3 regions of the Ralstonia psammae genome follow, and region 2 is predicted to be linked to each of the others. Evidence: predicted binding sites of a transcription regulator. Region 2 holds the regulator's gene; each other region holds the start of a gene.
What was found. Region 2 encodes HrcA, which represses chaperone genes, less so after heat shock. Its sites were predicted from a motif close to TTAGCACTCNNNNNNNNNGAGTGCTAA; they were not measured.
Positions count from the first base shown of each region.

Region 1: the regulator HrcA is predicted to act here: its motif matches at 916-942, upstream of rpoH (RNA polymerase sigma factor RpoH).
Region 3: the regulator HrcA is predicted to act here: its motif matches at 1,328-1,354, upstream of groES (co-chaperone GroES).

Region 1 is NZ_CATZBU010000001.1:461,317-463,584, forward strand. It holds gene R2N16_RS02205 (diguanylate cyclase domain-containing protein) at 1-787, shown strand, start outside; gene rpoH (RNA polymerase sigma factor RpoH) at 1,022-1,915, shown strand; gene R2N16_RS02215 (SCO family protein) at 1,984-2,268, opposite strand, start outside.
Region 2 is NZ_CATZBU010000009.1:89,353-91,620, reverse strand. It holds gene R2N16_RS17720 (NAD kinase) at 1-512, opposite strand, end outside; gene hrcA (heat-inducible transcriptional repressor HrcA) at 624-1,682, shown strand; gene R2N16_RS17710 (carboxymuconolactone decarboxylase family protein) at 1,723-2,070, opposite strand; gene hutC (histidine utilization transcriptional repressor HutC) at 2,206-2,268, opposite strand, start outside.
Region 3 is NZ_CATZBU010000001.1:150,239-152,506, reverse strand. It holds gene R2N16_RS00740 (alpha/beta hydrolase family protein) at 89-898, shown strand; gene groES (co-chaperone GroES) at 1,446-1,736, shown strand; gene groL (chaperonin GroEL) at 1,841-2,268, shown strand, end outside.

The DNA of each region.
Region 1 (2,268 bases), on a different contig from region 2:
GCTGCAGCGCACGCCCGAGGAAGTCTGCGGGCAGAAGCCGGAACGGGTGTTCACGCCGGGCACGTACGCCCTGCTCGCCCCGTATCTGGCGCGCGCCCTGCGGGGAGAATCGGTCGAATTCGAGATCACCGCGCCGTGGTACGAAAAGCCGCACGCCAGCAGCCCGCGCGGCCGCACGCGGCATTTCCGCGGCCAGCTGGTCCCCGATGCCGGAGAAACGCACGACGGCCGCAGCGGCTTCTATGCCTTCGTGCAGGACGTGACCGAGGCCAAGCGCAGCGAGATGGAGCTTTCGCGCATGGCGCACTTTGATGCCCTCACCGGCCTGCCCAACCGCTACGAACTCTACGAGCGCCTGCGCGCCGCACTGGAGCGTCGTCAGCGCCTGGCCGCGCCGCTGGGCGTGCTGTATCTGGACGTCGACCACTTCAAGCACATCAACGACACCTACGGCCACGCCGCCGGCGATGCCGTGCTGGTGGAGGTCGCGCACCGCCTGCAACGCGCCGTGCGCCGCACCGACACCGTCGCCCGCCTCGCAGGTGACGAATTCATCATCCTGCTCGACCCCATCGACGCCCCGGATGATGCGCTGCACACCGCGCAGAAGATCGTCGGCGCGATCCGCCCGCCGATCACCCTGCCGGGCGACACGATCCTGCAGGTCACAACCAGCATTGGCGTAGCTTGCCCCGGCCCCGAAGTGCGCGACCCCGACGCCGCCCTGCGCGAGGCCGATCGCGCACTTTATTGGGCCAAGTCACGCGGTCGTAACACGGCGGCATAGTCGAGAACTGATCTCGCCAGCCGTGGTCTATGACGGGTGCGCAGGGTTTTTTGCTGCGGCGCAAACATCACACTATTAAAGCAAGCCCCTTGATTTGCGGGAACTATCAACCGGACAAAAATGTCCTATTAGCACTCTTCCGGTTGGAGTGCTAAGATGCCTTTCCAAACCTCCACTGGATTTCGACAGGAGTCCTGAGTGAACGCAGTCATCCCCGTGAATACCGTTTCCGCAATCGCCACCCAGCCGTCCGGCAATGCCGGTAATGGATGGGCACTGGCGTTCCCCGGCAACCTGGGCAACATTGACGCCTATATCCAGAGCGTCAATCGTGTGCCGATGCTGTCGGCCGAAGAAGAACAACGTCTGGCCCGCGAATACCGCGACAACGACAACCTCGATGCCGCCCGCCGTCTGGTGCTCTCCCACCTGCGCCTGGTGGTGTCGATTGCCCGCGGCTACCTCGGCTACGGCCTGCCGCATGCCGACCTGATCCAGGAAGGCAACATCGGCCTGATGAAGGCCGTCAAGCGCTTCGACCCGGATCAGGGCGTGCGTCTCGTCTCGTACGCAATGCACTGGATCAAGGCCGAGATGCACGAGTACATCCTGAAGAACTGGCGCATGGTCAAGGTGGCTACCACCAAGGCCCAGCGCAAGCTGTTCTTCAACCTGCGCAGCCACAAGCAGGATGCGCAGGCGACCTTCACGTCGGACGAGATCGACGCTGTGGCGGCCGAACTCAACGTCAAGGGCACCGAAGTGCGCGAGATGGAAACGCGCCTGTCGGGCGGCGACATCGCGCTGGAAGGCCAGATGGACGACGGCGAAGAGTCGTTCGCCCCGATCGCCTACCTGGCAGACACGCACAATGAGCCGACCCGCGTGATCGAAGCGCGTAGCAACGATCGCTTGCAAAGCGAAGGCATCGAAGCCGCGCTGGCCAAGCTGGACGACCGCAGCCGCCGCATCATCGAAGCCCGCTGGCTGAATGTGAACGATGACGGAACGGGCGGCTCGACGCTGCACGAGTTGGCTGACGAGTTTGGCGTGTCGGCCGAGCGCATCCGCCAGATCGAATCGGCCGCGATGAAGAAGATGAAGGGAGCACTGCAGGCCTTCGCATAAGCAGCCCGCCTCGCAATAAAAAGCCCGCCAGTTTGGCGGGCTTTTTATTTGGGCGCTGGTGGCAGAGATCAGTCGGCCAGCAGTTGCTTGATGTCGCGTGCGATGGGCTCGGGGCCCTGGCCGTGCTTGATGAACAGGCGCAGATTGCCCTTCGGATCAAACATGTAGCTGCCAGCGGTGTGATCCATGGTGTAGTTGTCGGGCGAGCTGCCCGGCACCTTGCTGTAGAACACCTTGAAGTCGGACGCGACCTTCTTCAGCTCAGCCTCGTTGGCCGGACGCATGCCGAGGAAGCGCGGATCAAATGCCGGCACGTACTTAGCCAGCAGGTCCTGCGTATCGCGCTCGGGGTC
Region 2 (2,268 bases):
CCCGAGCGGTTGACCACCACGTCGTTGAAGGCGAGGGCTGAGAAGATGACCTCGTCGTCGCGCACGACCTGGGCCTGCAGCAGCGTGCGGATTTCGGCTTCGTAGCGGCCCGACAACATGTCGGGCAGCACGGTGTGCACGTCGTCGAACGGGATGTCGGTCATGAAGCCGAGCCGCCCGTGGTTGACGCCGATCACAGGGACGCCGGCGCCTGCCAGGTGGCGCCCGATGCCGAGCAGCGTGCCGTCGCCGCCGAGCACGACGGCCACATCGGCGTGGCGCGCCATCTCTTCGGGCGGCAAGGCAGGGTAATCCTGTACGCCGATGTTGAGCGCCGTTTCGCGCTCGAACACAATGTCATGCCCGCGCGCGGCAATGCACGACGCCAGTTCCATGAGCGGGCCGGCGATGTTGGCGGCCGAATACCGGCCGACCAGCGCAACGGTCTTGAAAGGCGAGACAGGCGAGGCGGCGGGAGCTTGCGGGGCCACGGCGGACGGGGGAGTCGACATGCGCGCATTACACCATATCGATATGACCGTCGCCACGTCAGCGCATGTTTAGTGGAGAAACGCCGACATCACCCGTAGATTGGCGCCGATTTTGCGTAAAATTGAAGAATCATGGACAAGCGCGCCACCATCCTCCTCAAGACCTTGATCGAACGGTATATCGCCGAGGGGCAGCCCGTGGGCTCACGCACCTTGTCGAAGTATTCGGGGCTCGATCTGTCGCCGGCCACCATCCGCAATGTGATGTCCGACCTGGAGGAGATGGGCTTCATCGCCAGCCCGCACACCTCAGCCGGGCGCGTGCCGACGCCGCGCGGCTACCGTCTCTTTGTCGATACGATGCTGACGGCCAGCCCGCTGGATGTGCTGAGCACGCAGGACCGCATGGCGCAGCAGATGGTGGGCGCGATTGCCGAGCAGGTGCGCTCGCAACTGGCGTCGCATGGTTCGGAATCGTCGCAGCGGGTGATTGCCGCGGCGGCACAAACCTTGTCCAACCTCTCGCAGTTTGCCGGCATCGTGATGACGCCGCGTCGCACGCATGCGTTCCGGCAGATCGAATTCTTGCGGCTGTCGGAGTCCCGCATCCTGCTGATCGTCGTCACGCCCGAGGGCGACGTGCAGAACCGCATCATCCATACCGATACGCCTTACAGCCCGTCGCAACTGGTGGAAGCGGCCAACTACATCAACGCGCACTACGGCGGTCAGACGTTCGACGCCGTGCGTGAAAGCCTGCGCGGCGAGTTGTCTGCGCTGCAGGCCGACATGACCGCGCTGATGCAGGCGGCCGTGGAGGCGGGCAGCAGTGCTGCGTCGGAAGAAGAACCGGTCGTCATCTCGGGCGAGCGCAAGTTGCTGGATGTGGAGGATCTCTCGTCGTCCATGGATAAGCTGCGCCGGCTCTTTGCCGTGTTCGAGCAGAAGACCGGCCTGCTGCAACTGCTTGACGTATCGAGCCGTGCCGAGGGCGTGCAGATTTTCATCGGCGGCGAAAGCAGCCTCGTGCCACACGAAGACATGGCGGTCATCACCGCGCCGTACGAGGTGGACGGCAAGATCGTCGGCACGCTGGGCGTGATCGGGCCGATGCGCATGGCGTATGAGCGCGTGATTCCGATTGTGGATATCACGGCCAAGCTGCTGTCCAGCACGCTCAGCCAGTATTGAGGCAACGCGGCTGCAGCGGGCAGAGCGGCCCGCCAATATCTCAGGCTGAAAATTCCTCAAATGCCGCGAGCGCATGCGTGGCGTACATCATCGAAGGTCCGCCTCCCATATAGACGGCTGTTCCCAACACGTCTTCCAGTTCGGCACGGGTTGTGCCGAGTTTGACCAGCGCCTGGACATGGAAGCCGATGCAGTCGTCGCAGCGGCTGGCGATGGCGATCCCCAGCGCCACCAGTTCTCGTGTCTTCTTGCTCAGCGCACTGTCTTTTGTGCCGGCTGTCGCAAGTTGGCTGAATGCGGTCATCAATTCCGGTTGCGAAGCGCGCAGGCTGCGCATTTGCGCAGACACATCTTTGACCACGATTTTGAATTCGGGCATGCCGCTCATGACAGTGCTCTCCTGGGCTGGGCGTCGAGTGTGGGAGTGCAGGTCGGGCGTATCAGCGCAAGCGGCCGCGTGCATCCCTTGGAGCATTTTCGTCCGCACGCAGGAGCGAGGTCATGATGTAGCGCAACGACGCGCTTAGAAACTGCCCGTGAACTGATACCGCCCGCCCGGGTGCCACATGGTCGCCACCGAGGCGAC
Region 3 (2,268 bases), on a different contig from region 2:
GCCGTCCGCTACCGGCCAGAAACGGTCGGCGGTTCAGCTTCAGATATTGGCCGCGATTTATCTAGTCAGACAGATGGAGAAGGATCTCTTGCAATCGCCCAACAGCGCTAGTGCTGCTGCAAAAATCCAGCCGTTCGTGATGGTAGACATTCCTGGCCTTGGTCGTCTTTATGAGCCCCCAGGGGACAGGTATGTTCCGCATGTGCTAGTGCTCCATGGTTCGGAAGGGGCGTGGTCCGGCTTCGCACACTTACAAGCAGCCAGCTTTGCGGCGAGGGGTATTGCAGCGTTGCCACTGGGATACAGCCTGGGCGGCAACCTCTGGAACGCGGGCGCCATCGAGAATGTGCCCATCGATAAAACTGCCGAAGCACTGGATGCCTTGCGACGCCTACCAAGGTCGACCGGTAAGGTCGGTGCCTATGGCGTATCTCGTGGAGCCGAACACGCCTTGCTACTCGCGGTACTCATGACGGTAGATGACTCGATGCATGAGCCCGACGCTGTAGCAGTACACGCTCCACCCGATGTGGTTTGTGGAGCGTTCGACGCTAAAGAATGGAGAGACCCAGGCGACCCCGGCTGGCGAGCATGGGACCCCTCGCGACGCGCCTGGACTTGGAAGGGCGCATCGGACACCTTGCTTCCATCTCAGCCTATTGAGATTCAACGATACGCAGGCCCGCTACTAATCAGCGCTGGTGAGAACGACACGACGTGGTCGTCCGCCATGGCGAAACGCCTTGCGAACCGATACGCCACCGACGGCCGCGTTGCCGAGCAATTGATATTTCCCGGAGAAGGTCACGTGTTGTCAGCCGAGGCGACAATGGTCCGGGATGCTCGCATATCGGCGTTCTTTGCTGAGCATTTGGTGCAGCAGCGAACGCCTCTTTGAGCACGCAAGGCGCTTGGTTAGACAGTAGGCCGCGCCTAAGACCGGTCCGGCCGTCGTAGCCACCGTCCGCTTCCGGCCAAGAGTGGACGCTGGCATCCCTCTGGGGATACAGACGACAGACGAGAGGTCAACATCGGTCCGCCATTCGGAAAGTGAAACTATTTTTGTGACGTATTAAGCTCTTTCATGCACTCTGAAGAGCGGCTCGACTTCGCGTGAACTTCGATCGCTGCGAACCCTCGGCCCCTTTCGCGCCAAATCTCCACCATCTCCAGTTTCGCTAACTTATTGATGGGGAAGCAATTTTTTACCGTGAGGTCAGGCAGGCGCAGCGCAGAGTTCAGAGTTGAGTGAACAAAGTTCAGCGTTGAGTGAATCTCGACACTCGACCACCCCCGTTCTTGAAATCGTAATACCCCGTCCCTATAATTAGCACTCGCCGGACAGGAGTGCTAACAGCGATTCCAGTCCCCGATGCTTTCCCGATGCGCCGTGTCTTGCGGCGCGTTTTTGTGAATAAACACTCACTTTGCATTGAGGAGTTTGTATGAACCTGCGTCCCTTGCATGATCGCGTGATCGTGAAGCGCCTGGACAACGAAACGAAGACCGCTTCGGGCATCGTCATCCCTGACGCCGCCGCTGAAAAGCCGGATCAAGGCGAAGTGCTGGCCGTCGGCCCGGGCAAGAAAGACGACAAGGGCAACGCGATTGCGCTGGACGTGAAGGTCGGCGACCGCGTGCTGTTCGGCAAGTACGCCGGCCAAGGCGTCAAGGTGGATGGTCAGGAAGTTCTGGTCATGCGCGAAGAAGACATCATGGCCGTGGTGGCGAAGTAAGCGAGCGCTTCGTCGCATCGGCTTACCAGTAAACCAATCCTCATTGTCTGCCCCGCGGATTTCCCCGGCGCAGGCAACATCCAAAGATCTCGGAGATTCTCAAGATGGCAGCTAAAGACGTAGTGTTCGGCGACGCCGCACGTGCCAAGATGGTCGAAGGCGTGAACATTCTCGCCAACGCAGTGAAGGTGACCCTGGGCCCGAAGGGCCGTAACGTGGTGCTGGAGCGCAGCTTCGGTGGCCCGACCGTGACCAAGGACGGTGTGTCGGTCGCCAAGGAAATCGAGCTGAAGGACAAGCTGCAGAACATGGGCGCGCAAATGGTCAAGGAAGTCGCTTCCAAGACCAGCGACAACGCCGGTGACGGCACCACCACCGCAACGGTGCTGGCCCAGTCGATCGTGCGCGAAGGCATGAAGTACGTTGCCGCCGGCATGAACCCGATGGACCTGAAGCGCGGCATCGACAAGGCTGTTGGCGCTGCCGTCGAAGAGCTGAAGAAGATCAGCAAGCCGACGACCACCAGCAAGGA